Regions from separate parts of the Rhizobium sp. No.120 genome, predicted to be linked through region 2. Evidence: predicted binding sites of a transcription regulator. Region 2 holds the regulator's gene; each other region holds the start of a gene.
What was found. The regulator LexA, encoded in region 2, represses DNA repair genes until DNA is damaged. The targets are predictions, from matches to a motif close to TGTTCNNNNTGTGTTCNG.
Positions count from the first base shown of each region.

Region 1 (9,611 bases), on a different contig from region 2:
ATGCGCGAGGGCTTCCTCGGCGTCGTGGTTCTCGGTGCCGTGTTCCTGACGGTGACGGGCGCGGAGGCGCTCTATGCCGACCTCGGCCATTTCGGCCGCCGCCCGATCCAGTGGGCCTGGTTCGTATTGGTGTTTCCGTCGCTGACCTTGAACTACTTCGGTCAGGGCGCGCTGGTGCTGCGCGAGCCGATGGCCATGTCGGATCCGTTCTTCTTGATGTATCCGCACTGGGCGATCCTGCCGGTGGTCATCCTTGCCACGATGGCGACGATCATCGCGAGCCAGGCCGTCATCACGGGTGCTTTCTCGTTGACGCGCCAGGCCATTCATCTCGGCTTCCTGCCGCGTATGGAAATCCTCTTCACGTCAGAGACCAATACCGGGCAGATCTTCCTACCGTCGGTCAACACGGTCCTGTTCTTCGGCGTCATCTTCCTGGTGCTGGCCTTCAAGACCTCGGATGCGCTGGCAACGGCCTATGGTATCTCAGTCACCGGCGCGATGGTCGTTACCTCGATCATGGCATTTGAATTCGTGCGGGTCCGCTGGAACTGGACGCTGCCGATGGCGGTTGCCGTGCTCACACCGCTTCTGCTGCTGGAATTCGTCTTCCTCGGCGCCAACCTCCTGAAGATCCATGACGGCGGCTACGTGCCGGTGATGATCGCGACGGCCTTCACCGTCATCATGTGGACCTGGCGCCGCGGCACCGCGATCCTTATGGAAAAGACACGCCACACCGATATCCCGCTATCGTCCTTCGTCAGCTCGATCGAGCGCAAGAGCGATCACTCGCCGGCACATGTGCCCGGTACAGCGATCTTTCTGACGAGCGATCCGGAATCCGCACCCGCCGCACTGTTGCACAATCTGAAGCATAATCATGTCCTGCACGACAAGAACGTCATCCTGACGATCCGCACCACCAACAAGCCGCGCGTCGCCCAGGAGGATCGTTATACCGTCGAGAAAGTCTCGGATCGTTTCTCGCGCGTCGAACTGCGCTTCGGCTTCATGGAATCGCAGAATGTCTCGCAGGCGCTCGCGACCCTGCGAAAGACCGGCCTGAAGTTCGACATTATGTCGACCTCCTTCTATCTCGGCCGACGCAAGCTGGTGCCGGATGCAAAATCCGGCATGCCGCACTGGCAGGACCGGCTTTACATCGCCCTCGCCAACGCTGCGACCGACCCCTCGGACTACTTCCGCCTGCCTGCCAACCGCGTGGTGGAACTGGGCTCGCACGTTATCATTTGACGCAGATATTCGTGCTGTTCGTTCAAAAGGCTTGGCGGATCTCCGCCAGGCCTTTTTGGTTTTCGGTTCACCGCCTGCATAACCATAGATTCGCCCGAATTAACCATCCATCAAGGTTAATGGGAGATTATTCCGGCTCCTAGTTTCGAGTGCCGTTTGGAGTCCGGTGTTGTCTCGCTCGCGTTATGTCAGCCGCACGTCGCGGTTCCTGCCACAAAATTGGATCTCGCCAGCCGTCTTCGGGCTTTGCGCCTGGCTTATTTTTCCATCAATGGCCGCTTATGGCGATCTTGCCGGTCTGCTTGCCGGGATCGACCGGGAAGGCGCCAATTGGCGCATGGTGATGACAGACTCGCCGGCCGGTTCCACCCATCAGGCGGAATTGGCCTTTGGCGACGCCAAGGCGTCGTCTGCCATTGGAGACGGTGGCCTGGTATTGCCGGATGGCCGACGTGTCGCGTTCCAGTCCGAAGTCAAGGGCAGCGATCCCAGGCCCGACGAAGAGCGTATCAACAGGCAGGACAAGAAGGGCAGAGTGGTGGCCATCACGCCCATGCAGCCGCCGAAGGATTTCTCCGCAGGCTCGGTGCTGCAGCGCCAAAGCCTGCTGCTTCGGCCGGAATCGGCAACCGGCGAGCGCACTGCATTCCTGAAACCGAAACTCGGCGGCAAGGAAATCCAGATTGCCACCGCTTTCTACAAGAAGGAGCCGCCGAAGCCGGACGAGAGCGTACCAGCCTATATCGCCAATCTGGTCACCAATCAGAATGCCGATGTTCTGGCCGCCGCCTATGCCTCACCGGCGCCGGATTATGCCCGCGTCTCTCCCTTCGATTCCATTCTCGCCAAGGATCAGGACGATGAGGGACGCTTCGTGCCGCAGATCGGCCCGAAGGATCATGCCTGGGCCGCCAATGTCCTGCCGCCGTCGGTCTTCTCGTCGGATGAGCAGCAGTGCCTTGCCACCGGCATCTATTTCGAGGCTCGCGGCGAGTCCGTGAAGGGGCAGGCGGCCGTTGCCCAGGTCATCCTCAACCGTGTCCGCAACCCCGCCTATCCAAAGACCATTTGCGGCGTCGTCTATCAGAATGAGGATTGGACCAACGCCTGTCAGTTTTCCTTCGCCTGCGACAACGTCAAGGAGCGCGTCAATTCGCCAGAACACTGGCGCATTGCCCGCCAGGTCGCCATGGCGGTGACCGCCGGCAAGATCTGGCTACCGGAAGTCGGCTCCGCCACGCATTATCACGCTGTCTACGTTCGACCGAAATGGGCCGCTGAAATGGTGAAGGTCGGCCGCATAGGCATGCACATCTTCTATAGGACTTATGGCGGCGGCTGGAGCTGAGGCGGCCGGTTCCGGCAGATTGCCACCCCTGCAGGGCCCGCTTCTCCTCGCAAAAAAGCCACGGGAAAGCACGGGCCGAAGAGGATTCTTCCGCTCAGTTTTCGGTCAATATGGCTCTTTCAGTCTAAAGTCATGATTTAATTGGGCTAATTTATGGCTGGACAGATGGTGTCTACGCCTTGACTATGCTTTTTCCTAAAACTATGTTGCGCGCGACTTCAAAACGGGCCGAAAGGTGGCGAAACCTGCCGTTCGTTTACGCGTTGACCGGGGTATAGGGATTACGCGCAGCGAAATGGGGAGGATGCTATCATGACGGATGACCGCGACGAGGGTCTGGAACAGCGGCGAGCGCAGCTGGGAGCCGAATTGGCGAACAAGCGCGCTGCGGTGAGAGAGGGTGAACGCGAGGAGGTTCGCGCCGAGGAAAGCCGTAAGGGTTATGCTCAGGCGATGAAGCTTTCCAGTGAGTTCATAGCTGCGATCATCGTTGGTGTCGTTCTAGGCTATGTCTTCGACCGTTTTATCGGTACGACGCCGTGGGGCATGATTATTTTTCTGCTTCTCGGATTCTGTGCCGGCGTGCTGAATGTGCTGCGCTCCGCAGGCAAGGTGGCGACACCGGAGCCGCCGGGACGTGAGCCTGATAGGAAATGAGCGGAAGCAACGCTGCGGTGTTGTTTCCAGGTGAGAAGCATCCGCTCGGTGGAGCGGAAAAATGAAAGAGAACAAGCGGTGGCAAACGATCCTACCCATCAGTTCCTGATCTTTAAGATTATCCCGATCGATATCGGTGGAATTGATTTTTCGTTCACCAATGCCTCTCTGTTCATGGTTGCTTCCGCAGTGCTGTCCGCGGGCTTCCTTTATTTCGCCAGCGCACCCCGCGCCGTCGTTCCGACCCGTTCGCAGTCGGTGGCGGAAATGGCCTATGAGTTCATAGCCTCGATGTTGAAAGAGGGGGCGGGGACGAAGGGAATGAAGTTCTTCCCGCTGGTTTTCTCGCTGTTCATGTTCGTGCTGACGGCGAACCTGCTGGGCCTCGTTCCTTACTTCTACACCGTCACCAGCCAGATTATCGTGACGCTGGCGCTTGCATTGCTCGTCATCTTCACCGTCATTTTCTACGGTTTGATCAAGCACGGCTTCGGCTTCTTCAAGATCTTCGTTCCTGAGGGCGTTCCGGGAGTTCTCTTGCCGCTGGTGGTGGCGATTGAAATCATCTCCTTCCTGTCCCGTCCCGTTTCGCTCTCCGTTCGTCTTTTCGCCAACATGCTGGCTGGTCATATCACGCTCAAGGTGTTCGCAGGCTTCGTCGCCTCGCTCGGAGCCCTCGGCGCGCTCGGCATCGGCGGAGCTGTCCTTCCTCTTATCATGACCGTCGCCCTCACCGGTCTCGAGTTCCTTGTCGCCTTCCTTCAGGCTTACGTCTTTGCGGTGCTGACTTGCATGTACCTCAACGACGCAATCCATCCGGGTGGCCACTAAGGATAAAGACATTGGCGTCTATCGGCGTCAGTCATTCACCGCACAACCATTTCAAAGGAGTTCAACATGGACGCGGAAGCAGCAAAGTTCATCGGCGCAGGTTTGGCTTGCTTTGGTATGGCCGGCACGGCTCTTGGCCTCGGCAATATCTTCGGCAGCTACCTGTCCGGCGCACTGCGCAACCCGTCGGCTGCTGACAGCCAGTTCGGCCGTCTGGTATTCGGCTTCGCCGTTACGGAAGCTCTGGGCATCTTCTCGCTGCTCGTCGCTCTCCTCCTGCTCTTCGCCGTCTGATATCAGCGGCGTCATAGATCACGGTTCGCGGGCAGCGAGCCGTGATTCTTTGTATTTGCAGACCACCTGGAGGTGAGCATGTTTGTGACCCCGGCATATGCTGAAGAAGCACCGCCGGCCGCCGGAGCGGTGCACACGGAAACGGGCGCGCCGAATGAAGGCCATCACGGCGGCGTATTCCCGCCGTTTGACCATACGACGTATCCATCACAGCTGCTTTGGCTGGTGATCACCTTCGTCATCTTCTACGTGGCCATGCAGAAGATCGTTATTCCGCGGGTCGGCACTATTCTGGAAAGCCGGCACGACCGGATTGCCCAGGATATTGAGGAAGCCTCTCGCCTGAAGGCCGAGGCCGACGCAGCCGTCGCGACTTACGAAAGCGAATTGGCTGCTGCACGCGCTAAGGCAAATTCCATCGGCGCCTCTGCTCGCGATGCCGCTAAAGCCAAGGCCGAAGAAGATCGCAAGGCGATCGAGGCAAGCCTGGCTGAGAAGCTCAAGACTGCCGAAGCCCGCATCGCGGAAATCAAGGCGAAAGCCTTCGGCGATGTCGGCGCGATTGCCGAAGAGACGGCCGGTGCTGTCGTCGAGCAGTTGGTCGGCAATGTCGCCGGCAAGGCCGACGTCGCTTCAGCGGTTGCGGCAGCTGCCGCCAAGCAGGAGGGCTGATCCATGGAGTTCGCTTTCGACAACACGTTCTTCGCTTTTGTCAGCCTTCTCATCTTCCTTGGCCTGATCGTTTACCTCAAGGTTCCGGGGATGATGGCAAAGTCGCTGGACGACCGCGCCGATCAGATCCGCAACGAGCTGGCAGAAGCCAAGCGCCTGCGCGAAGAAGCCCAGCATCTGCTGGCCGAATATCAGCGCAAGCGCAAGGAAGCCGAGGCTGAAGCAGCGCACATCGTTGCCGCCGCCGAGCGTGAAGCTGAAATGCTGACGACCGAGGCTCGCAAGAAGACCGAGGAATTCGTTGCCAACCGGACGGCTTTGTCCGAGCAGAAGATCAAGCAGGCCGAAGCGGATGCGATGAAGGCGGTCCGCTCCGCCGCCGTCGATCTCGCGATCGCCGCTGCTGAATCAGTTCTGGCAAAGAAGGCCGACGGCAACGTCCAGTCCGGTCTCTTCAACGACGCGGTCAAGGAAGTGAAGGCCCGGCTGAACTAAGCGCCGGGAATATCGAAACTCGAAAGAGCCCTGCTTCGGTAGGGCTTTTTTTGTTTTATACCCAGCCATGATTGATCATCTGCGCAAGAGGAAGCAAGATCAGTGGATGGGGGAGAGTGGATGCAGTCAATGGCTGGCAGCGAACCATTTCGGCAAGGCGATCTTATCGTGAGACCGGCTGCGGCATGGACACCGGGTGTGCACGCCTTGCTGGCTGCGCTGCACCGACATGGTTTCGATGCAGCTCCCCGTCCGGCTGGGTATGACGAAGCCTGGGAGCGGGTAACCTATCTGCCCGGAGATACCGGCGATCTCGATGACTGCATTGATATGCGCGGCGAAATGGCGCTGCGGTCGGCTGCATCGCTGCTGCGTCGCTATCATGATTGCTCCGCATTGTTCGCAAAAAGCGTTGAGGCCAGCAATGCATGGCAACTGCCAGCCCGATCGCCCTGCGAGGTCATCTGCCATGGGGATTTTGCCCCCTACAATGTCGTCCTGAACGATGGCGAAGTGACCGGTATCATCGATTTCGAGGCGGCGCATCCTGGCCCGCGAATGTGGGATCTAGCCTATGCCGTCTATCGCTGGGCCCCCTTGTCCTCCAGCGTCGCCGTCGAGGGAATGGATACACTTGTCGCCCAAGTCGGTCGTGCCCGGACCTTTGTCGATATCTATGGCTTGTCCCATGCCGAGCGTCTTTCATTGCCGGACATGATTATCGCGAGGCTTGAGACTCTGTTGGCTTTCATGGAGCGGGAAGCTGCGCGCGGTGTCGAAAGATATCGCCGAAACCTGCAGGATGGGCATGACGGCATCTACGGGACAGACATCGCCTATATCAGAAAATGCGCGGCCGAAATCGTCGCTGGGCTGACGGGCTGAGTGCTCAGACGGCCTCTTTGCGCAAAGGGCGGAAGCTCATGCGGTGCAGCGAACAGGGACCATGCTCCTCGATACCAGCGCGATGCTGAGGAGTGCCGTAACCGGCATGGGCTGCGAAACCATAGGCCGGAAAGACAATACCTGCCCGCGCCATCATCCGGTCGCGGGTCACTTTTGCGACAATCGATGCGGCAGCGATGGAGAAGGAGCGCGCGTCTCCTTTGACGACGGCCTTTCCGGGGCACGCAAGCCCGGCAGGCACATCGAGCCCGTCGGTCAATACATAGCTTGCCGGTACGGCAAGCCCGCAAATGGCGCGCCGCATCGCATCGAGGCTAGCTTTGCGGATATCGGTCGTGTCGATACGGCCGGCACTCGACGAGGCAATGGAAACCGTTGCCGTTGCGAGAATCTCGATGAACAGCTCTTCGCGCCTGACTGCGGTTAGCTGTTTTGAATCGTTGAGCCCTTGCGGGATGCGCTCCGGGTCTAAAATGACGGCGGCTGCGACCACCGGTCCGGCAAGCGGCCCCCGGCCAGCCTCATCGGCCCCAGCGACAGGCCAATGGCCGGCCCGGCGCGCAATCAGCTCCAGCTCGAAAGTGGGAACGAGCGGCGCGTCCTCGAAGAGCATTGGAGAATCGGGTGATGTGCTGCGTGTCATGCGGCGAAGCTCGCACACCACCCGATCTCCTGCAAGCCCCCGGTGGATCAGGGCGGCGAACCGAGGGGCTTTTCCAGCGGGGTCAGGGAAAACCCGCAAGGAATATCAAAGCAGCGACAACTGCACGCCGCTGCCGTCAGGCGGTATGAACAGATCGTCGCGCATTGCGATATTGCGACGCGTGAGCTCGAGCCGGCGCGTCGCCATTTCGAAGCGGCGGCTGATCTGCCAGGCATAAGGTCCGGCACCCTTCATGCGCTTGCCAAATTCGGCATCGTAATCCTTGCCGCCGCGCATGGAGCGGATCAGCGACATGACGTGGCGATAGCGATCCGGATAATGCTGCAGCAGCCAATCGCGAAACAGCGGGCTCACCTCCAGCGGCAGCCGCAGAATGACATAGCTCGCCTCCTGAGCCCCCGCAGCCTTGCCAGCATCGAGGATACGCTCGATTTCATGATCGTTGAGCGCAGGGATAATCGGCGCCACCATGATCGCGGTGCGGATGCCGGCCTCGTTCAAAGCCTGGATCGCTTCCAGCCGCCGTGGCGGTGTCGCTGCCCGCGGTTCCATGGTGCGTGCGAGCTTCCGGTCGAGTGTCGTCACCGATACTCCCACCCGCACAAGGTTCTTGGCTGCCATCTCCTTCAGAATATCGATATCGCGCATGACCAGCGCCGATTTGGTGACGATGGCAACTGGGTGGTTTGCCCGGTTCAGCACCTCAAGGATCTGGCGCATGATCCGCCATTCCTTCTCAATCGGCTGATAGGGGTCGGTATTGGTGCCGATGGCGATAACGCGCGGCTTGTAGCCGGGCTTTGCCAATTCGCGCTCCAGCAACTTGGCCGCATCCGGCTTGACGAATAGCTTCGATTCGAAATCCAGTCCGGCAGATAGCCCCATATAGGCATGCGTTGGCCGTGCGAAGCAGTAGATGCAGCCATGCTCGCAACCGCGATAGGGATTGATGGAACGATCGAAAGAAATATCGGGGGATTCGTTACGGGTAATGGCCGTGCGCGGCTTCTCCACCTGCACCTCGGTCTTGAAGGGCGGCAACTCCTCCCAGCTTTGCCAGCCGTCATCGAAGGCTTCGCGCTGCTGCGGCTCGAAGCGGCCGCTGGGGTTCAATCCGGCGCCGCGCCCACGCCGGCGTTCGGCGTCGATCCTGAGACCGGAATCGGCGATCAAAGCGTTGGCAACGTCTGCCGTATTGGCAGGCGCGAAAGCGGCCTGCCCTGCAAGGGACTGCTCGTTCATCGGTAGCTCCAGGGCGGTTCATGCCATCGCATGCCGCATCTAAGATGATTAAATTCCTATCCGACAAATGAGAACATTGCAAGAACAAAAATCCACGACCAGCATTTTCCACTGCATTCAGGAGAGGCATATGGCGATGCCGATTTTGAGAAATTCCGTCGGCTTATGATGCTTTTCTTAAACGTGCGGACCTGAGGGTTAGGTGCTGGCAATAAATTATGCGCTGCTCTATAAATGGGCAATGTTGACGGTCATCATAGAATGCCAGGATCATGAACCAGAACTGGCGCAGACATTGGCGGCATTGGTGGCAGGCGCGGTCGAGGGGCTGGTCAGCGATGTGGTCGTGCTCGATCACGGTTCGAGTGATGGCACATCTAAAGTGGCGGATGCTGCCGGCTGCCGCATTTATTCGCAGTGGGATATCAAGGACATAATGCGGTCGGCCCGCGGCGAATGGCTGTTGCTGGTCGAGCCGGGTGCGCGGCCGCAAGCGGGCTGGATCGACGAGATCGCTGAATATGTCTCCCTGAACAAAGGCCCGGCGCGGTTTACGGCATCACGCGGCTATCGGCGCCCCTTTCTGAAGCGGATCGGCCGCCGTTCGCCGCCATTGGAGCTGGGCCTGCTGCTTTCCAAACATCAGGCCATCGCGATCGCCAGGTCGGGCATGAGACTTGTGGATTTCGCCAAGGGCCAGAAGGGCCGCAGACTTTCAAGCGAACTCATTCCGTCCTGGGTGGCGCGCGCCGCGCGATAAGGCCCTGCGTTCCGCAGATTCCATTTGTAAACGCAGGAATAGGTGCGATAATTCCTGTGTGGCGGCACCTTACGCGTGTCGCGTTGTGGCCGACCATGAAGATGCCGATTTAGGCGGAACTGGTCAGCGGAACTCTCCTTTTCCGCCGGGATTTCGGCGAAAGGAGGTGCGTTATGAAACGCAAGATGTTCCGCCGCCTCACGGCAACCGTCTTCGTTGTGAATGCAATTCTTCTTCCCGGCATTGCCGCTGCTCAGGTAACCTTGGCCTGCGCTCAACGCGTCGATATCGTCGCGTTTCTTGGCGACCATCTTTCGGAAAAGCTTTCGGCGGTCGGGAAGCTCGATCAGAGCACGATTGTCGAGATCTACGCGGCCGAGAGCGGCAGCTGGACACTGCTAATGAGCGATGTATCCGGCCGGAGCTGCATCATTCTCAGCGGCGATTCTTGGGAATCAATTCCTGTTCTCCCGAAGGCATGACCC
Region 1 covers NZ_BAAJNQ010000002.1:682,159-691,769, forward strand. Annotated here, with positions in the region: gene ACYJRZ_RS09005 (potassium transporter Kup) at 1-1,257, shown strand, start outside; gene ACYJRZ_RS09010 (cell wall hydrolase) at 1,427-2,605, shown strand; gene ACYJRZ_RS09015 (AtpZ/AtpI family protein) at 2,918-3,262, shown strand; gene ACYJRZ_RS09020 (F0F1 ATP synthase subunit A) at 3,341-4,093, shown strand; gene ACYJRZ_RS09025 (F0F1 ATP synthase subunit C) at 4,160-4,387, shown strand; gene ACYJRZ_RS09030 (F0F1 ATP synthase subunit B) at 4,466-5,059, shown strand; gene ACYJRZ_RS09035 (F0F1 ATP synthase subunit B) at 5,063-5,554, shown strand; gene ACYJRZ_RS09040 (phosphotransferase) at 5,684-6,439, shown strand; gene ACYJRZ_RS09045 (ribonuclease HII) at 6,444-7,103, opposite strand; gene ACYJRZ_RS09050 (PA0069 family radical SAM protein) at 7,209-8,366, opposite strand; gene ACYJRZ_RS09055 (glycosyl transferase) at 8,608-9,126, shown strand; gene ACYJRZ_RS09060 (hypothetical protein) at 9,300-9,608, shown strand.
Region 1: the regulator LexA is predicted to act here: its motif matches at 8,436-8,453, upstream of ACYJRZ_RS09050 (PA0069 family radical SAM protein).

Region 2 (9,611 bases):
GATCGTGTCGTCATGTCGGGCGGTGTTGCACGACGCCCTTCGTGGCGGCAGGTGCATCCCACTTGGCGCGTCATCAAGGAATTGCCCTCCACCATTCGCACGCTTCTTTCGGGCGGCGACAATGCCGTCCTGCAGATGGTCATTCGCCTGATCGAAGCTGGCGGAGTTCGCGTCGTGGGTGCGCATGAAATCGCACCGGATCTCTTGGCGACGACCGGCCCGCTTGGAAAAATCTCGCCGGTGGAAGAGGATCTGCGCGATATCGCTCAAGGCGCAAAGGCGGCGGATGCACTGGGACTCCTGGATGTCGGGCAGGGCGCGGTCAGCGTCGGCGGCCGCGTTGTTGCGCTCGAAGGCGCCGAGGGTACCGATAAGATGATCGAGCGAGTTGCCGAACTGCGCGCAGCAGGACGCATCTCGACGCGCCGGCGCGGCGTGCTCGTCAAGCTCTGCAAGCCGCAGCAGGATATTCGGGCCGATTTGCCATCGATCGGCGTTTCTACGGTATCGAATGCCAAGAAGGCTGGCCTGGCCGGCGTCGCAGTCGAAGCCGGCAGGGCCCTGATCCTCGACCGGCAAGCGGTGATCGCCGCCGCGGACGAGGCCGGTATTTTCGTCTGCGGCATCGATCGCGGACTGAGTACGGAGGGCTTCATGTGAGCGCAGCATCTTTGAAGCTTGCCGTCGTTGCCGGAGAAGTCTCCGGCGATCTACTGGGCGGCGATTTCGTCGCGGCCCTGAAGCGGCGCCATAATGATCCGGTCGAGCTGATGGGCGTCGGCGGCGAGGCGCTGGAGGCGCAAGGTCTCCGCTCGCTCTTCGATTATTCCGAACTCTCGATCATGGGCTTCATGCAGGTCATCAAACGGTTGCCGAAGCTATTGGCCCGCATCCGGCAGACGGCGGATGCAATCATTACCGCAAAGCCCGATGTGCTTGTGATCATCGACAGCCCCGATTTCACGCATCGCGTTGCCAAGCGCGTGCGCAAGGCTTTGCCCGATCTTCCTGTTATCGATTACGTCTGCCCCAGCGTCTGGGCATGGAAGGAATATCGCGCGCAGAAAATGCTCGCCTATGTCGACCATGTGCTGGCCGTCTTGCCTTTCGAGCCTGCTGCCATGGAGCGCCTGGGCGGTCCGGCAACCACCTATGTCGGTCATCGCCTGACAGTCGATGCCAATCTTCTGGAAACTCGCCATCAGCGCGCCTTGCGCGGTCTGGCAGGCGCCGATGTGCAGAAGACGATCCTGCTTCTGCCCGGATCGCGTGCATCGGAGATACGGCAATTGCTTCCGGTTTTTGAGCGGGCTACCGAAGAGCTTAGCCGGAGAAATGATAATATTCGTTTTCTGCTGCCGACAGTGCCGAAGCAGGAGGCGCTGGTTCGCTCGTTGACGGAAAGTTGGCAGGTCAAGCCCGATATACTTGTCGGCCAGGATGCCAAGTGGAGCGCCTTTGCCCAGGCCGACGCTGCCATGGCCGCCTCTGGCACGGTCATTCTGGAGCTTGGACTGGCGGGCGTTCCCGTAGTCTCGACCTACAAGACGGAATGGCTGGCGAAATTCGTGCTGTCGCGTATCAAGATATGGACGGCAGCTTTGCCGAACCTGATCGCTGATTACGCCGTCCTGCCAGAACTCATCAATGACGTTCTGCGGCCGGGCATGCTGGCTCGTTATATGGAGCGCCTGTCGAGCAATACGCCGGAGCGGGCGGCTATGCTTGCCGGCTACGATCTGGTCTGGGAACGGATGCAAACGGAGGAGCCGCCCGGCGACAAGGCGTCGCAGATTGTTCTGGACGTTCTCGCTCATAAAAAAACCGGTCATCGCTGACCGGTTTTTTGTTTGAATACCGAAGCTTAGCGCTTGGAAACAGGCACGTATTCGCGCAGCGGAGCGCCCGTATAGAGCTGGCGCGGACGGCCGATGCGCTGATGCGGATCCTCGATCATTTCATTCCACTGAGCGATCCAGCCGACGGTGCGGGCAAGAGCGAACAGAACGGTGAACATGGTCGTGGGGAAGCCAAGAGCCTTCAGTGTGATGCCGGAATAGAAGTCGACGTTCGGATACAGCTTCTTCTCGATAAAATATTCATCCGTCAGAGCGATGCGCTCCAGTTCGATCGCGATGTCGAGTAGCGGATCGTCCTTGATGCCGAGTTCGCCGAGAACTTCGTGCGCCGTCTTCTGCATGATCTTGGCGCGCGGGTCATAGTTCTTGTAGACACGGTGACCGAAGCCCATCAGGCGGAACGGATCATTCTTGTCCTTGGCGCGGGCGATGAATTCCGGAATGCGGTCCACCGTGCCGATTTCGTTCAGCATGTTTAGGGCCGCTTCGTTGGCGCCGCCGTGAGCCGGTCCCCAGAGGCAGGCGATGCCTGCTGCGATACAGGCAAACGGATTGGCACCGGAAGAGCCTGCCAGGCGAACCGTCGAGGTCGAAGCGTTCTGCTCGTGATCGGCGTGGAGGATGAAGATGCGGTCCATGGCGCGGGCAAGCACCGGATTGACCACATATTCTTCGCACGGAACGGCAAAGCACATGCGCAGGAAGTTCGACGCATAGTCGAGGTCGTTCTTCGGGTAAACGAAGGGCTGGCCGATATGGTACTTGTAGGCCATGGCGGCGAGCGTCGGCATCTTGGCGATCATGCGCAGGCTTGCGACCATACGCTGGTGCGGATCCGTGATGTCGGTGGAATCGTGATAAAAAGCGGAGAGCGCACCGACACAGCCGCACATGACGGCCATCGGATGAGCGTCGCGGCGGAAGCCGGTGAAGAAGCGCGACATCTGCTCGTGCACCATCGTGTGGTGGGTCACGCGATAGTCGAAGTCCTTCTTCTGTGCTGCCGTCGGCAGTTCGCCGTAGAGAAGCAGGTAGCAGACTTCGAGGAAATCGCCATGTTCGGCCAGCTGATCGATCGGATAGCCGCGGTGCAGTAGAACGCCTTCGTCGCCATCGATATAGGTAATGCTCGACTCGCACGACGCGGTGGAGGTGAAACCAGGATCGTAAGTGAAAGTGGAGGTGTTCTTATAAAGGGCACCAATATCAATGACACTCGGGCCGATGGTTCCGGTCTTGACCGGCAGGTCCACCGTCTTTTCACCCCAAGTTAGTTTCGCGCTTTGTTCCGTCATGCTGATCCTCCAAGATTTGGCGGGATTGACGCCATAAAAAGCGCCAAAAGGTTAAGCGACTACCGACTAGCTATATGATCCCGAGGCTAATGCCAAGTTATCCTAGCGCTGAATTGTGCAATGCAGTATCAACTTTTGGGCACTGCAGAAGCGTCTTTTCGTATGCCACGCTGAGAAACAGGCCCTATTGAGCTTTGTTCCCGCCGATTTCGGTTGAATTCACTAGACGGTGACGGCACAAATCGCGCAGAAGCTGTAGTTTGGCGCGGGGGCAGTCAGCGAGTGCCTAATTTGGAGGCATCCGACCAGCAGGAAGAGAGCAAGGACGTTATCGCGTCCCCGCAAGGTCGCGCCTTTTCCACCACGATTACCCTTCGCGCCAAAGCGCGACGATGGGAACGAACACAGGATCAGGCGCCGCTGACGGCGCGTTTCCTGCGTGTTGCGAAGCATCTTGGAGCCGCTGTCCTCGGCTTGATTGCGGAGGAGGCGGCCCATGGCCGTGCTGTTCTGTTCGCGCCGATCTATATGGGTTTGGGTGCGATTATCTGGTTTGAAGCGCAGGTCGATCCGCCACCGCAGGCAGTTCTCGCAGGCCTCGTTCTGTTTGCTTTGGGCTTTTTGCTCAAGCGCGATGCGGGCAGGCTACTACACCACACGCTTTTCGCCGGTATGCTCATCTGCCTGGGCATGGCGCTCTCGCAATGGGAAAGCTGGCGGGTTTCCACCGTCATGCTCGATTCGGCCGTGACGACCACCGTGACTGGGCAGATTGAGCGACGGGAGACCTATGACAATGGGCGCTGGCGCTATGTCGTCCGCGTCGAGGCAACGGAAAAGCCTTCTATTCGCCGCGTGCCGCAACGGGTCACGATCTTCGTGCGCAAGCAAGCGGAGCCGTTCGATTTGGGTGATCGGATCCAGGGCAGGGCGCGTCTGACGCCTCCAGCCGGACCGGCATTGATCGGCCTCAACGATTTCGCCTTCAGCTCATATTTTAACGGCATCGGCGCGAATGGCTTTGCCTACGGAACGCCGGAATTATTATCACCATCCGGTGACAACGCTGCCGGCTCGTTATTGGATACGGCCGATATCTGGCTTGCGGGCTTGCGCAACAGCATAGGCGACCGGATCAGGCAAACCTTGCCGGGAGATACCGGCGCCTTTGCCGCAGCGCTTGTCACCGATGAGAGACGTGCGATCTCAAAGGATACGACTGAGGCCTTGCGAGTCGCGGGCCTGACCCACATCATTGCAATTTCCGGCCTCAACATGGCGCTGTCGGCCGGCATTTTCTATGTCGGTCTACGTTATTTGTTCAGCTTTTTCCCCGGTGTCGCTCAGGCTTGGCCAACAAAGAAATTTGCGGCTTTCGGCGCACTTCTGACGGTAACGGCCTATTACCTTATTTCCGGTTTCGGCGTTTCCGCCGAACGCGCCTTCATCATGATGGCGATCATGTTGGTGGCCGTGCTTTTCGATAGACCGTCAATCAGCTTGCGCAATGTGGCGCTCTCAGCCATCGTCATCCTCGTCTTGTCTCCGTCGCAAGTGCTCGGTCCGAGCTTCCAGATGTCCTATGCCGCGACGCTTGCGCTGGTTTCGGGCTATTCGCTGTGGAAACGACGTCGCCATCGCGAGAACGTTGTTTCGCGCATCCGCTTATTGAGCCCATTGCTATTTATCACGCGCTTCTTCGGGGGCGTGATATCCACCTCCTTTATCGGCGGTGTGTCGACAGCGATATTTTCGATCGAACATTTTCACCGGCTGGCGACATATGGACTTGCCGCCAACCTTGCGGCCATGCCCGTCGTCTCTTTCATCGTCATGCCCTTCGGCATGATGGCGATGCTGCTGATGCCTTTCGGAATCGATGGACCGTTCTGGAAAGTCACCGGCGAGGGACTGGAGCTTGTGATCATCATCGCGAAAACCGTAGCAGGCTGGGGAGGCGATATCACCTTCGGCCGCCAGCCCGGCTGGCTGATGCCGACTTTCATCGCAGGATTCCTGATCATGAGCATGCTGCGGACCAGGCTTCGCCATCTGGGACTGTTGCTATCGCCGTCATCTGTCGGTGTGGCTGCGTTCGGCTCCGGCGTGCCGAAGCCAGATCTGATGATCTCGGAAGATGGCATTCTCGTTGCCTTGCGCCAGGATGATATTCTCTCCACCAATCGCGAGAGACCGCAGGCCTTCATCTTCGAGCAATGGCAAAAAGCGCTGGTCGCGGCCGAACATCAACCGCCAACGATGCTTGCGACCGATGACCGGCTTCCGCAGATCAGCAAGACGGATCGGCATAAGCGACTAAGTAACGAAGAGCAGAAGGCGGTCGGTACAGCAATGGCGGAAGCCTTAGATCGTACCATGCAGGGAAGCTTTGCCTGTCAGAAGGGAGCATGGTGCGTAGCCATGCTGGAAAACGGCGTGATATTGGTCACCATCGAGAACGCAGCCTACCTGCCCGCAGCTTGCGACACGGGGAACATTATCGTGACACATATCCGGCTGCGGCTGGACTACTGCCGCTCCGGAGCGATGCTCATAACCGGTGCGACATTGCGCAAAACCGGCTCCATCGAAATGATGCTTACCGCCGACAAGCCCATCATATCAGCCGCATTCGAGAACCCGCAGCGGCCATGGACCAGACATCGAACTTATGATTGGCGCACCGGCAAATTTGACGCGCCACTTGCAAAGGCACCACCAGTCGTCGACAACTCACCGGTCAGTGATAGCGACGAATAAGGCCAACGAGCTTACCCTGAACTTTCACGCGATCCGGCCCGAAGATGCGGGTTTCATAGGCTGGGTTCGCGGCTTCCAGCGCGATGGAGGCACCCTTGCGGCGGAAGCGCTTCAGTGTCGCCTCTTCGTCGTCGACGAGCGCCACGACGATGTCGCCCGGGTTGGCTGTCGTCGAATTGCGGATAATGACCGTATCGCCGTCGAAGATACCCGCATCGATCATCGAATCCCCGCGGACTTCAAGCGCATAATGTTCGCCAGAACCAAGCATGTCGGCGGGAACGGTAATATCGTGTGTATTGTTCTGGATGGCCGAGATAGGAACGCCGGCAGCAATCCGGCCCATCACGGGCACGGAAGCCGAACCGCTATGATCGTCATTTGCGACCTTCGGCTGAGCGGGCGGAGCGGCGGGCTGTGGCCTGCCGAGGCTGCCTTCGATGACGCTCGGCGAAAAACCGCGGCGAGGCTGCAGACTTGGACTATAGGCTTCCGGCAGCTTGATGACTTCGAGGGCCCTGGCTCGGTTCGGCAGCCGGCGGATAAAGCCGCGCTCCTCCAGCGCCGTGATCAGACGATGGATACCGGATTTGGATGCCAGATCCAGTGCATCCTTCATCTCGTCGAAGGATGGCGGAACACCAGATTCCTTCATGCGTTCGTGAATGAAGAGAAGCAGTTCCTGCTGCTTGCGCGTCAACATCGTCTTGGAACCCCAGAATCAAGAAAAGCCGTGAAACAAATCCAGAACGGACACTATATGTTCCATATGTGTTCCGCAAGTGCTTAAATTTCGGTAAAGCCTTGCAGGGTCAATTAAATAAACACGAGTTGCGAATGGATCGGCTTAACACGTCGAGACGCTATACATGCTGCAACGATTTGAAAAATATATGAAATGTCGATATTTCCATTCTCATGCCTTATTACTTGGTCGGCGTATCCAGGAAGCGGATCGATGTTGCGCGTCGTCGTTGAAGCCCGATGGAATTGAGAATCAGCGATCACGTTTGCGAGATTGCCTTCGGTCCTGCCCCTGTGCGTCGAGTGTCCATGTTCCTGTCTTGAATTGAGCGAAGGATGGGCGCAAATCTGCTCCCACAGGCAAACAGGAGGAACCATGAATTCGTCACAGCATCCACTGGATCATCTTGTGCTGCCGACCGTCGATATCGCCCTGGCGCGCGAGCGCCTCGGCAAGCTCGGTTTTACAGTGGCTCCGGATGCGCGCCATCCCTTTGGCACACAGAATGCCTGCGTTTATCTTGCCGATAAAACCTATTTAGAGCCTTTGGCTGTGGCATCCGCGGAAGAGTGCGGGAGGAGCATCCTGGATGGCAATGTTTTTGTTGCGCGCGATCAGGCCTATCGCTTCCGGGTGGGGGAAGATGGCTTTTCGGCCGTGGTGTTCGGTACGGATGATGCTGTGGCGGATGACGAGCGTTTCAAAGCGGCGGCGATTTCTGCGGGACGAATGCTGGATTTCTCCCGTCCCATGAAGATGCAGGACGGCACGGAAACCACGGCCGGCTTTCGTCTTGCTTTTGCCGCGGATCTGCGCGCGCCGGATTTTCTCGCCTTCTGCTGTCAGCGCATCAATCCGCTTCCGGCTGACCGAAGCGTGCTTGAGCGTCATGAAAACGGGGTGACCGGCATCGCGCGCGTGGCGCTTTCCGCGCCGCGGCCAGCTGCCTATCGCCGCTTCTTCGAAGACGTTGTCGGCAGCCCGCAAATAACGGAGCATTCCTTCGGTTTGACCGTCAAGGCACCTAACGCCGATCTTGAGATTTTGACGCCGGAAGGCATGGAGGCGTTCTATGACCTGCCTGTTCTTGCTAACGATCCGGGGCTCAGGGCACGTGCAATCCTTTTCAAGACGCGCGATCTTTCCGTGACATCGTCGCATTTCGCTGCTAACGGCGTCACCTATACGCGTAAGAACAATCGTCTATTGGCGAGGTTGGCGCCCGGTCAGGGCGCGCTGTTCGCCTTCGAGGAGATAATATGAGCACGAATTCCGAAGTCACCGTCGGCGAGGGTGCCTCCAAGGTCCTCTTTTCCAATGCTGCGAAGCTTTCGCTGATCGCCGGTCCCTGCCAGATGGAAAGCCGCGATCATGCCTTCATGGTTGCCGGCGTGCTCAAGGAGCTCTGCGGCAAGCTCGGCATCGGCCTCGTCTACAAATCTTCCTTCGACAAGGCGAACCGCACCTCGCTGTCCGGCAAGCGCGGCATCGGCCTGGAAAAGGCGCTGGAAGTCTTTGAAGACCTGAAGAAAGAATATGGCTTCCCCGTTCTGACCGATATCCACACGGAAGAGCAGTGCGCCATCGTTTCCAAGACGGTGGATGTCCTTCAGATCCCGGCTTTCCTGTCGCGCCAGACCGATCTTTTGGTTGCCGCCGCCAAGACCGGCCGCGTAGTCAACGTCAAGAAAGGCCAGTTCCTGGCGCCATGGGACATGAAGAACGTGCTTGCCAAGCTCAATGATAGCGGCAACCCGAACATCCTTCTTTGCGAGCGCGGCGCTTCCTTCGGCTATAACACGCTGGTCTCGGATATGCGCTCGCTGCCGATCATGGCGGCGATGGGCGCGCCCGTCATCTTCGATGCGACCCATTCCGTGCAGCAGCCCGGCGGGCAGGGCGGTTCGACCGGCGGCGACCGCCGCTTCGTCGAGACTTTGGCGCGTGCGGCCGTTGCCGTCGGCGTCGCAGGTGTTTTTGTCGAGACTCATGAGGATCCCGACAATGCACCGTCCGACGGTCCGAACATGGTTTATCTGAAGGACATGCCGCGGCTTCTGGAGAAGCTGCTGGCCTTTGATGCCATCGCCAAGGCCTGAAACATAGCCGGCATTCAACAGGCTGACATGAATTTGCTTTACGCGGCCTGCAGGAGTGCCAAATCGCGGCGCGGATCGCCATTGTAATTTCCGCGCCTTCGACTAAGACGATTTAAATCGATTTATAAACCAGCGAGCAGGAAGCTATCATGACCGCAATCACCGACATTATCGCCCGCGAGATTCTCGACAGCCGTGGCAATCCGACTGTCGAAGTCGATGTCTACCTCGAAGATGGCAGCATGGGGCGCGCGGCGGTTCCGTCGGGCGCGTCGACCGGCGCGCATGAAGCCGTCGAACTTCGCGATGGCGGCAAGCGCTACCTTGGCAAGGGTGTCGAGAAGGCCGTCGAAGCTGTCAATTCGGAAATCTTCGACGCGATCGGCGGCATGGACGCTGAAAACCAGATCCAACTCGACAATATCATGATCGAGCTTGACGGCACGCCGAACAAATCGCGCCTCGGCGCCAACGCCATCCTCGGCGTCTCGCTCGCCGTCGCCAAGGCTGCTGCCCAGAGCGCCAACCTGCCGCTCTACCGCTATGTTGGCGGCGCTCACGCCCGTCTGCTGCCGGTCCCGATGATGAACATCATCAACGGCGGTGCTCACGCCGACAACCCGATCGACTTCCAGGAATTCATGATCCTGCCGATCGGTGCAGACTCGATCCGCGAAGCCGTCCGTATGGGTTCGGAAGTCTTCCACGTTCTGAAGAAGGAACTGGCATCGCAGGGCCACAACACTAACGTCGGTGACGAAGGTGGTTTCGCACCGGGCCTTTCCAGCGCGCCGGCAGCGCTCGACTTCATCATGAAGTCGATCGAAAAGGCCGGCTACAAGCCGGGTGACGA
Region 2 covers NZ_BAAJNQ010000003.1:96,360-105,970, reverse strand. Annotated here, with positions in the region: gene ACYJRZ_RS11025 (LpxI family protein) at 1-660, shown strand, start outside; gene lpxB (lipid-A-disaccharide synthase) at 657-1,838, shown strand; gene gltA (citrate synthase) at 1,865-3,154, opposite strand; gene ACYJRZ_RS11010 (ComEC/Rec2 family competence protein) at 3,446-5,914, shown strand; gene lexA (transcriptional repressor LexA) at 5,895-6,617, opposite strand; gene ACYJRZ_RS11000 (VOC family protein) at 7,035-7,922, shown strand; gene kdsA (3-deoxy-8-phosphooctulonate synthase) at 7,919-8,758, shown strand; gene eno (phosphopyruvate hydratase) at 8,908-9,611, shown strand, end outside.

Region 3 (9,611 bases), on a different contig from region 2:
GCATGGGCGGCACGCATCACGGCTATTTCATGCCGCATGAAGGCGCCAGCAACATCGCCTTGGCGCTCTTCAGCTTCCCGAGCCTTGCCGCCTATGAGGACTATCGGCTGAAAATACCTGAAGATGCGGAATGCCTGGCCGCCCTTGCCTATGGCGAGGAAACGCGCTGCATCATCAGCTATGAGCGCAGCTTCATGCGGCCGGTATTCTGAGACTATTTAGCCGGATTCGGACAAGCATCGGAGCGACCATCGAGACCTTCGGCCACCTTCTCGAAGGTCGCGCCTGATCCGGTCTTGCCGCCGCCGATGCGCAGCACATAGAGGCTGTCGAAATCCTTGCCATGCCATTTCGGCACCGCTTTTTCATCGCCACCATTCTCGCTCATCAGCTGGCGGGCGAGATCGACGATCTGCTTGTGCTCCCAGGCGATGAAAATCAGCTTTCCGGCATACACAGGCTTCTTCAGCTCGGCTTTCAGATCGTCGATATCCTCATAGCCGAAGCTGGTATCAACAGGCATTCCACGGGCGATTGCCGTCGGCTCTATGGTCGCAAGCGGCCGGATATAATCGTAGGAAATTCCGGAATCTTCCTTTCGCTTCGACGGATCCGGCGCAAAGATCGCTGCCGGCCTGCCGAAGAGTTTTGTCAGCACCGCTGGCAAAGCCAGCGCCCGGTTGAGACCCTGGCAGCTCAATTGGCCAAGACCAGCTTCCGGCTTTTCGCCATGGCGCATGAAGACGATCGTCTGTGTTCCGGTCTCCGCGGCAGAAGCAGCGTTCCAGAACGATGCGAGCACCAGAAGGCTGGCAGCGAGCGGCGGCGAAACGCTCCGCATCAACGCTGCGCCTCGAAAGCCATGCGCACTGCGAGCCCGGCAAGCACCGTGCCCATCAGCCAGCGCTGCACCAGCGCGAAGGATGGGCGCTGAGTGAGAAACATCGCGATCCAGCCGGCACTCAGCGCAAAGATGGCATTGAATGTCACGCTGATAATGATCTGCGCAAAGCCGAGCACAATGGATTGAGTGAAGACGCTGCCGGCGGTGGGATCGATGAACTGCGGCAGCAGCGACAAATAGAGGATCGCGACCTTCGGGTTCAGCAGGCTCGTCACCAGCCCCATCGTAAAAAGCCGGCGCGTACTATCTTTGGGAAGCTCGCGCACTTGAAAGACCGAGCGACCGTCGGGCTTCAGCGCATTCCAGGCGAGCCATCCAAGGTAAGCAGCACCCGCCAGCCGCAGTGCATCATAGGCGAAGGGAACCGCGAAAACGAAGGCGGTGATGCCGAGCGCGGCCGAGAACATGTAGAAGAGGAAGCCGCAGGCGACACCGCCGAGCGAGATCAGCCCGGCCGCCGGCCCCTGCGAGATCGAACGCGACACCAGATAGATCATGTTCGGCCCGGGTGTCAGCACCATGCCGAGAGCGATCAGGGCAAAGGTGATCATGCTGGTCAGATGCGGCATGGGGCCTCCGGCGGGAAAGGACTTCAGAAAGAGATTTCGGTGGATGCGACCAGCTTGATTTCATGCGGCCCGGCATCGAAGCCGTCAAGCAGCATATTGTGGTGGGTGACAATCTCTTCGAAGCTCAGTTTGCCCATATCCGCCGTGGTGTGACCGTCCGATATCAGCGAGACATCGAAACCGAGCGAAACGGCGCGCCGCACGGTCGTATCCACGCAGAACTGGGTCATGCAGCCGCCGACGATGAGATGAGTGATGCCACGACCCTTGAGCCGCGCCTCCAGATCCGTCTCGAAGAAGGAATCGCAGCTCGTCTTATGCACCACGACATCACCCGCTTCCGGCGCGATCTCCCGGCGCAGCTGCCAGCCTTCGCTGCGCTTGGCCAAGCGATGGGTCGGGCCGCCGTCATGCTGAACGATAAAGGTGGGAATACCGGCGGCGCGGGCGCTGTGTTTCAACGCTGCGAGCTTGGCGATCACCGTCTCCAGCGCGGCATCGATATCAGGCTGGCGAACGGGCGTGCCGAGGCCGGTCAGGATGGAATTCTGAAGATCGATCAGGAGCAATGCGGAAGACATGATATCCTTGGGCAAAGCGGTTTCGACGCGCCGTTAATGCCTTCGTAATATGTTCGCAGCATCGGCGCAATCGCTTGAAAACGCAAAGGTGGTGCGATACAGCGGGTACCATCTGAGGAGGAAATGGCCATGACGCTCGCATCCCTGCTCGCCTATTGCGGCGCGCTCTTCGTCGCGGCGGCCATTCCCGGCCCAGGCATCACGGCAATCGTGGCGCGCGCCCTCGGCTCCGATTTTCGGGAGACCTTCTTCATGGGCTTGGGCCTCGTGCTCGGCGATACGATCTATCTGACGGCGGTCGTCCTCGGGCTTGCGTTTGTCGCGCAGACTTTCACCGAGATCTTCATCGTCATCAAGATCGCCGGTGCGCTTTATCTCGGCTATATCGCCTGGAAGCTCTGGACAGCGGGCCTGCTTGCTGCCGACATCGCCGCGAAGAAATCGAACAGCGCCGGCATGTCCTTCCTGTCCGGCCTGCTTGTCACGCTCGGCAACCCCAAGACCATGCTTTTCTACGTCGCGCTGGTGCCTACCCTGATCGATATCGGCAGCATCGGGCTGCGCGAATATGTAACGCTAGTGGCGGCGACCTTCGTCGTCCTGCTGATCGTTCTGGTGCCTTATATGCTACTGGCGTCGCGGGCGCGGACCTTCCTCAAGAAGCCGAGGGCGCTGCAGCTCCTGAATCGGGTCGCCGCCAGCATCCTCGCCACGACCGCTGCCTTCATCGCTATGCGCACCGCCTGAAAAAAACATCCTTAAAGAAGGCCCTTGAGAGATTCTTTTCTCACGCGCTTCACGCGAGGAACGGGTGCGCACTCTGGTTTCCGCGCGCGTTTGATCCTATTGTCATTGCATAATCCAATCTAGGGAGAGCTACCCATGTCCGACACCCGCAAACCCGGCCGCGGCCGCGTCTATGCCTCGATCACCGAGACTATCGGCGATACGCCGATCGTGCGCCTCGACAAGCTGGCGAAGGAGAAGGGCGTCAAGGCCAACCTCCTGGCAAAGCTCGAGTTCTTCAATCCGATCGCCTCCGTGAAGGACCGTATCGGCGTCGCCATGATTGAAAGCCTGGAAGCCCAGGGCAAGATCGCTCCCGGCCGGTCCGTGCTGATCGAGCCGACCTCGGGCAACACGGGCATTGCGCTCGCCTTTGCCGCCGCCGCCAAGGGCTACAGGCTGATCCTCACCATGCCGGAAACCATGTCGATCGAGCGCCGCAAGATGCTGGCACTGCTCGGCGCCGAGCTGGTGCTGACCGAGGGAGCGAAGGGCATGAAGGGCGCGATCGCCAAGGCCGAAGAGCTGGCCGCGTCACTGCCGGATGCGATTATTCCGCAGCAGTTCGAAAATCCGGCCAATCCGGAAATCCATCGCAAGACGACGGCCGAAGAAATCTGGAACGATACCGAAGGCAAGGTCGATATCTTCGTATCCGGCATCGGCACCGGCGGCACGATCACCGGTGTCGGCCAGGTGCTGAAGGCACGCAAGCCCGACATCAAGGTCATCGCCGTGGAGCCGGCGGATTCGCCTGTTCTGTCCGGCGGCAATCCCGGACCCCACAAGATTCAGGGCATCGGCGCCGGCTTCGCACCAAAAGTTCTCGATACGCATGTCTATGACGAGGTGGTGACCGTCAGCAATGACGAGGCGTTCCAGCAAGCCCGGCTCGTCGCCAAGCTCGAAGGCGTGCCGGTCGGCATCTCCTCCGGCGCAGCACTCACGGCGGCCATCAAGATCGGCCAGCGTCCCGAAAACGAAGGCAAGACCATCGTCGTTGTCATACCGTCCTTCGCCGAGCGCTACCTTTCGACGGCGCTGTTCGAAGGGCTGGGCGGCTGAACTAACGACAGCAACTGATTGGGAAAGGGGTGCTGCGGCGCCCCTTTTTCATTTTGAGCAGGCGGATGTGACCGGGCGACACCTGAGCATCGAATTTTCAAGCATGCGCCATCAACCGCTCTCCGGCGATGCGATAGGAGATGGCCTCGGCGAGATGGATGCGTCCGACGGTCGGCTTGTCATCAAGATCGGCAAGCGTTCGTGCGACCTTGAGAATGCGATGATAGCCGCGGGCCGAGAATTTCATCTTCTCGGCCGCATCGCGCAGCAATTGCAGGCCGGCGGCATCCGGCTCGGCGATGGTTTCGATCATCGCCGTCGAGCAGCGGGCATTGGTGCTGACATCCTTCATGCCGGCTCGTTCGAAGCGTTCCCGCTGCCGCTCGCGGGCGCGTGCAACGCGGAGTGCGACGTCGGCGCTGCTTTCCGAGGCTGTCGGCCGGATGAGGTCGGCGGCGGAGACCGCCGGCACGTCGATGCGGATATCGATACGATCGAGCAACGGACCGGAAATGCGGCCCTGATAATCCGAAGCGCAACGCGGGCCACGGGCGCAAGTGTGCCCCGGCTCGCCGGCCATGCCGCAGCGGCAGGGGTTCATCGCCGCGACAAGCTGGATGCCGGCCGGATAGGAAACCCGATGGTTTGCTCTCGCAATGACGCATTCGCCGGTTTCCAGCGGCTGGCGCAACGCATCGAGTGCCTGCGGCGAAAACTCCAGCAGCTCATCGAGGAAAAGAATGCCGTGATGGGCGAGAGAGACTTCCCCCGGCCGGGCGCGCAGACCGCCGCCGACAAGAGCTGCCATCGTGGCGGAGTGATGCGGCGCGCGATAGGGGCGTCGATCGGAGAGTTTGCCGCCGGAAAGCTGGCCGGCGATCGAATGGATCATCGCTACCTCCAGCAACTCGTTCGTCGACAAGGGCGGCAGGATCGACGGCAAGCGCGAGGCGAGCATGGATTTGCCAGAGCCGGGCGGCCCGACGAAAAGCAGATTATGGCCACCGGCGGCCGCTACTTCCAGGGCGCGCTTGGCGCTTTCCTGGCCCTTGATATCGGCAAGATCGGGCAGGTTGGTTGCACTGGCACGGACTGACGGTTCCGGCCGCGACAGGACCTGCGTGCCGCGAAAGTGGTTGGCGAGCGCGATCAGGCTTCGCGGCGCCAGAATATCGATCTCCTTGCCGGCCCAGGCAGCTTCCGGTCCACTTTCGGCCGGGCAGATCAGCCCCTTGCCCATGGCATTGGCGGCGATTGCCGCCGGAAGCGCGCCGGCAACCGGCGCGATCGTGCCGTCGAGATTGAGTTCACCGATAACGGTGTAGGACGAAAGAGCATCGGCTGGGATCGCACCGAGCGCCGCCATCAGACCGAGCGCGATCGCAAGATCGAAGTGGCTCCCCTCCTTGGGCAGGTCCGCCGGCGCGAGATTGACCGTCACCTTCTTTGGCGGCAGGGCAAGGCCGGAGGCGTGCAGCGCCGCCTGGACCCGTTCCCGGCTTTCGGCCACAGCCTTGTCGGGCAGGCCGACGATGTGCATCAGCACTTTGCCCGGCGCGATCATCACTTGCACTTCGACGGGTACGCCCTCATTGCCCTGAAACGCCACCGTACTGACGCGCGCTACCATCTCTTGTCCCTTATCCCCAGACTCGCAGGCCGCTAGCCACCCAGATCAGCAAACCTCGGGTTGCAATCTGGCACAAGACAAAGAATGAAACAAGAACAATAAACGAACAAAAATTTCACCCCATATATCGAAATCAACGACATGCAGGAGGTGAATAGATCGTTCAGCTGAAAGCGTGGCCGTAATTGCCGATCAGGCTCGCTTGGCCTCGATCGCGTCCCAGAGCAGGCTGGCAATATCGGCGCCGCCGAAGCGCTTGACTTCGCGGATGCCGGTCGGCGACGTCACGTTGATCTCGGTCATATAGTCGCCGATGACGTCGATGCCGACGAGCAGGAAGCCGCGCTCCTTCAGAGCCGGTCCGATGCGCTTGCAGATTTCCTGTTCGCGTGCCGTCAGCTCGGTCGCTTCGGCACGGCCGCCGACATGCATGTTGGAGCGGGCATCATGCTCGGCTGGCACGCGATTGATCGCGCCGACGGCCTCGCCATCGACGAGGATGATGCGCTTGTCGCCCTTGCGCACGTCGGGCAGATATTGCTGGGCGATGAAGGGTTCGCGAAAGAGCTGGCCGAACATTTCGAGGAGAGACGAGAGATTGCGATCGTCGCGCGTCGAGTGGAAGACGCCGGCGCCGCCGTTGCCGTAGAGCGGCTTCAGGATGATATCGCCCATCTCATCGCGGAAGCGACGGATTTCAGCCGGATCGCGGGTGATCAACGTCTTCGGCATGAGATCGGCGAACTCAGTGACGAAGATCTTTTCCGGCGAGTTGCGCACCCAGGCCGGATCGTTGACCACGAGCGTCTTCGGATGGATGCGCTCGAGCAGATGCGTCGAGGTGATATAGGCCATATCGAAGGGCGGGTCCTGGCGCAGCAGCACCACATCCATCGTCGAGAGATCGACGCGTTCGGGTTCGCCGAGCTCGAAGTGATCACCCTTGACGTCGCGCAGGATCATCGGCTCGACGGAAGCATAGATCTTGCCGTCGCGCATGCTCAGCCGCTCGGGCGTATAGTGGAAGAGCTTATAGCCGCGATTCTGCGCCTCGAGACTCATGGCGAAGGTGGAATCACCCGCAATGTTGATGCTTTTCACATGGTCCATCTGGACCGCAACATTCTTGATACCAGCCATAGTCAGCCCTCGCTCGAATTTGCGGACAGATGTAGGTCGGCCCGCATCCAAACGCAACGGCTATTCAAGGACTTCCGTCAAGTGGCCTCGCTTAGGCGGCGAGGCCCTGCGTGTTGCCCTGCCGGACGAGGTTGCGCAGACGGTACGCCATGGTCAGAGGCTTAGGGAACGGCTTGCGCAGAAAGGCAACCTTGCGCAGATAGCGATCGATGCGCCATGTCGCCCAGGTGCCGCCGGCAAAATAAGCGACGTCGCCGGCGCTGAGCGTCCGCTCTATGCCGTCTTCCGTGGTGATATGCACCTCACCCTCAAGGATCATCACCGTTTCGTCCCAGCCGAAATACCAGCGGAACTCGCCTGCCGTGCAATCCCACAGCGCCGTCATTGCGGCATCGTCCTGCCCGCGCGAGTGTTCGGCGATGCGGGCGACCGGATTGCCCGACAAAACCCAGGAAGGCTCGATAGGCGACGGATTCATTTCCATTTCGTTGCTGGCGCCTGCCACGAAGCTCTTCGACTGCGGCATAGCGAGGACAATCGGCGCGGCACGGGTGGCAAAGGCCGCCATGCTCGCCAACATCAGTTTCAAGACCATGCAATCCCCCAAAATTCCATGTGCGTCTGTGATCTCATCGCATGGAACGGGTAAGGGCAAAGTTCATGAAACTGAGTGCATTTTAATGATTGCAGCGATCAGGCGGAAAAACCTTCGATTGTGCAGACGACCATATCGTGGTCGGAGAGTGGCTTGCCCTCGTCATTGAGGGAGGAAACAAGGTGGCTTTCGCCGATCTTCAAGCCGCGGGTGATGAACCAGTCGAGCTTCATGGTGCGATCGGGAAAGCGCGTGATTAGGCTCGGGCGCGTGCTCGTCTGATCGAGCGGTCCGCCATGGCACTCGAAGCCGCGGCCCTCGGCCATCGCGAACAGCGTATCGGTCGAATAATCGCCGCCGGTGTGGTTGCCGGTGTTGAGATCGCCGCCGATCAGGATCGGCAGGCCGGGTGCGAAGGCTTCGACCTCATCGATCAGTGCCGCCATCTGCCGCTCGCGATAGGCAGCGGTCGCAACACTTTCGAGGTGAACCGAAACAGCGACCATCGGACCCGCCTCGGTCTCGACGATGGCGCCGACGGCGCAACGGTCGCCGATGCGCGGCTGCTCGTTACTGTCATTGAACCAGACGGCCTCGCCGGGCAGGCGGATCATGAAGGCATCCTTCAGGGCGACGGAGGCCATCAGAGCGTTACCATGAAAGCCCTTCTCATTGAAATCGTCCTTGCAGAAGGAGCGTTCGATCTCCGAACCGAGGCTCAACTCCAGAAACTCGACGCCATAAGCATGGTTCATGCCGAGTTCGCCGGCGATGATCGCCGTCGGATCGCGCTGTTCGGTGCGGGCCATGCCCAGATCCATTTCCGACAGCAGGATCAGCGGCGCGCCGGTCTCCCGCAGCTTGGCCGCGCTTTCCTCGGGAAAGAGGCAGCGCTCGAGATTCCAGGCAGCGACGGTAAACGGAAAGGAAAGAGCCTGGACCTTGGCATCCGCCCCGCCGATGCGCACCGTATTCAGACAGACGAGCGATGCGAGCTTCTCGGCGTGAACGACTGCGGTCTTTTCGAGTGAAATAAAGCTCTTGCGCTCTTCCTGCGAGGGAACGGTGAATGCGGAAACGGTGTTACGGATCATAGTGAAGCCTGTCAAAATAGCATTGTGAGCGCGGCGGAAGTCGCGAACGCTTCATCGGTCCGGCAATAGGCTGATTTTATGACGGTCCTGTAACGCCGTGTTCAAAACGCATCCGGAAAATGCCGGGGCCAGCGGCCGGGCAGCATGGCGATGATGTCGTAGCGTTGCGACAGGCGGGCAAAATCCGGCTGGCGGGCAAGCCAGAGATCGCTTGCGGCACGGATGCGGTTTTGCGAGGAGAAGGAAACGGCGTCGATCGCCTCCTGTGCCCCACGCCTCGATTTGACCTCGACGAAGACTGCGAGATCGCCCTTGCGGGCGACGATATCGATTTCGCCGAGCTTGGTGCGGTGACGGATGGCCAGGATGCGATAGCCCTTGAGCATCAGGAAGGCTGCGGCGAGATATTCGGCCACATGGCCACGACGCCAGGCCTTTTGCCGTTTGAGCTTTTCGCCACCCTGAAACCCCGGCTCAGCCATGGCGCTCCTTCATGTCGAGCAAGCGCTGATAAAGCTCCTTGCGCGGCAGGCCGGTGAGGCGCGCAGCCTCGGTCGCGGCCTTGGCTGTCGGCATCGTCCCTGAGAGATCGGCGAGGATGGCATCGACATCGGCCTGCGCCGCAACGCTTTCCGCCGGCGGGCCGACGAGCCAGACGATCTCGCCCTTCACATTGTCAACGGCATGATAGAACGACGCGAGTTCGGACAGTGTGCCGCGTCGGAATTCCTCGAAGGTCTTCGTCAGCTCGCGGCATACGGCGCCCGCGCGCTCACCGCCAAGCACATCGGCAGCAGCGGCAAGGGTCGCGGCAATGCGATGCGGCGATTCGAAGAAGATGAGGGTCGCCGGCACGGCTGCCAATTCGGCCAGACGGTCGCGGCGACCCTTGTCCTTGGCGGGCAGGAAACCGGCGAAGAAGAAGGCATCGTTCGGCAGGCCGGAGCCGACGAGAGCCGCCAGAGGGGCCGAAGCGCCGGGAATGGGAACGACCTTATAGCCCGCTTCGATCGCCTGCACCGCAAGCCGGTAGCCGGGATCGGAAACGAGCGGCGTGCCGGCATCGGAGACAAGCGCAACAGACCGACCGGCCTCCAAAGCCTGCAGCAGCCGGGGACCGGCCTCGTCGGCATTGTGCTCGTGATAGGCGTAGGGCTTGTTCTGGATGCCATAGCGATCGAGCAGGACGCGCGTCACGCGCGTATCCTCGCAAGCCAGCACGTCGGCACCAGCCAGCGTCTCCAGCG
Region 3 covers NZ_BAAJNQ010000002.1:239,207-248,817, reverse strand. Annotated here, with positions in the region: gene ACYJRZ_RS06910 (NIPSNAP family protein) at 1-212, shown strand, start outside; gene ACYJRZ_RS06905 (hypothetical protein) at 215-841, opposite strand; gene ACYJRZ_RS06900 (LysE family translocator) at 841-1,473, opposite strand; gene ACYJRZ_RS06895 (cysteine hydrolase family protein) at 1,497-2,054, opposite strand; gene ACYJRZ_RS06890 (LysE family translocator) at 2,184-2,801, shown strand; gene cysK (cysteine synthase A) at 2,937-3,905, shown strand; gene ACYJRZ_RS06880 (YifB family Mg chelatase-like AAA ATPase) at 4,003-5,535, opposite strand; gene gshB (glutathione synthase) at 5,728-6,675, opposite strand; gene ACYJRZ_RS06870 (cupin domain-containing protein) at 6,767-7,270, opposite strand; gene ACYJRZ_RS06865 (endonuclease) at 7,369-8,364, opposite strand; gene ACYJRZ_RS06860 (YraN family protein) at 8,466-8,846, opposite strand; gene rsmI (16S rRNA (cytidine(1402)-2'-O)-methyltransferase) at 8,839-9,611, opposite strand, start outside.
Region 3: the regulator LexA is predicted to act here: its motif matches at 5,627-5,644, upstream of ACYJRZ_RS06880 (YifB family Mg chelatase-like AAA ATPase).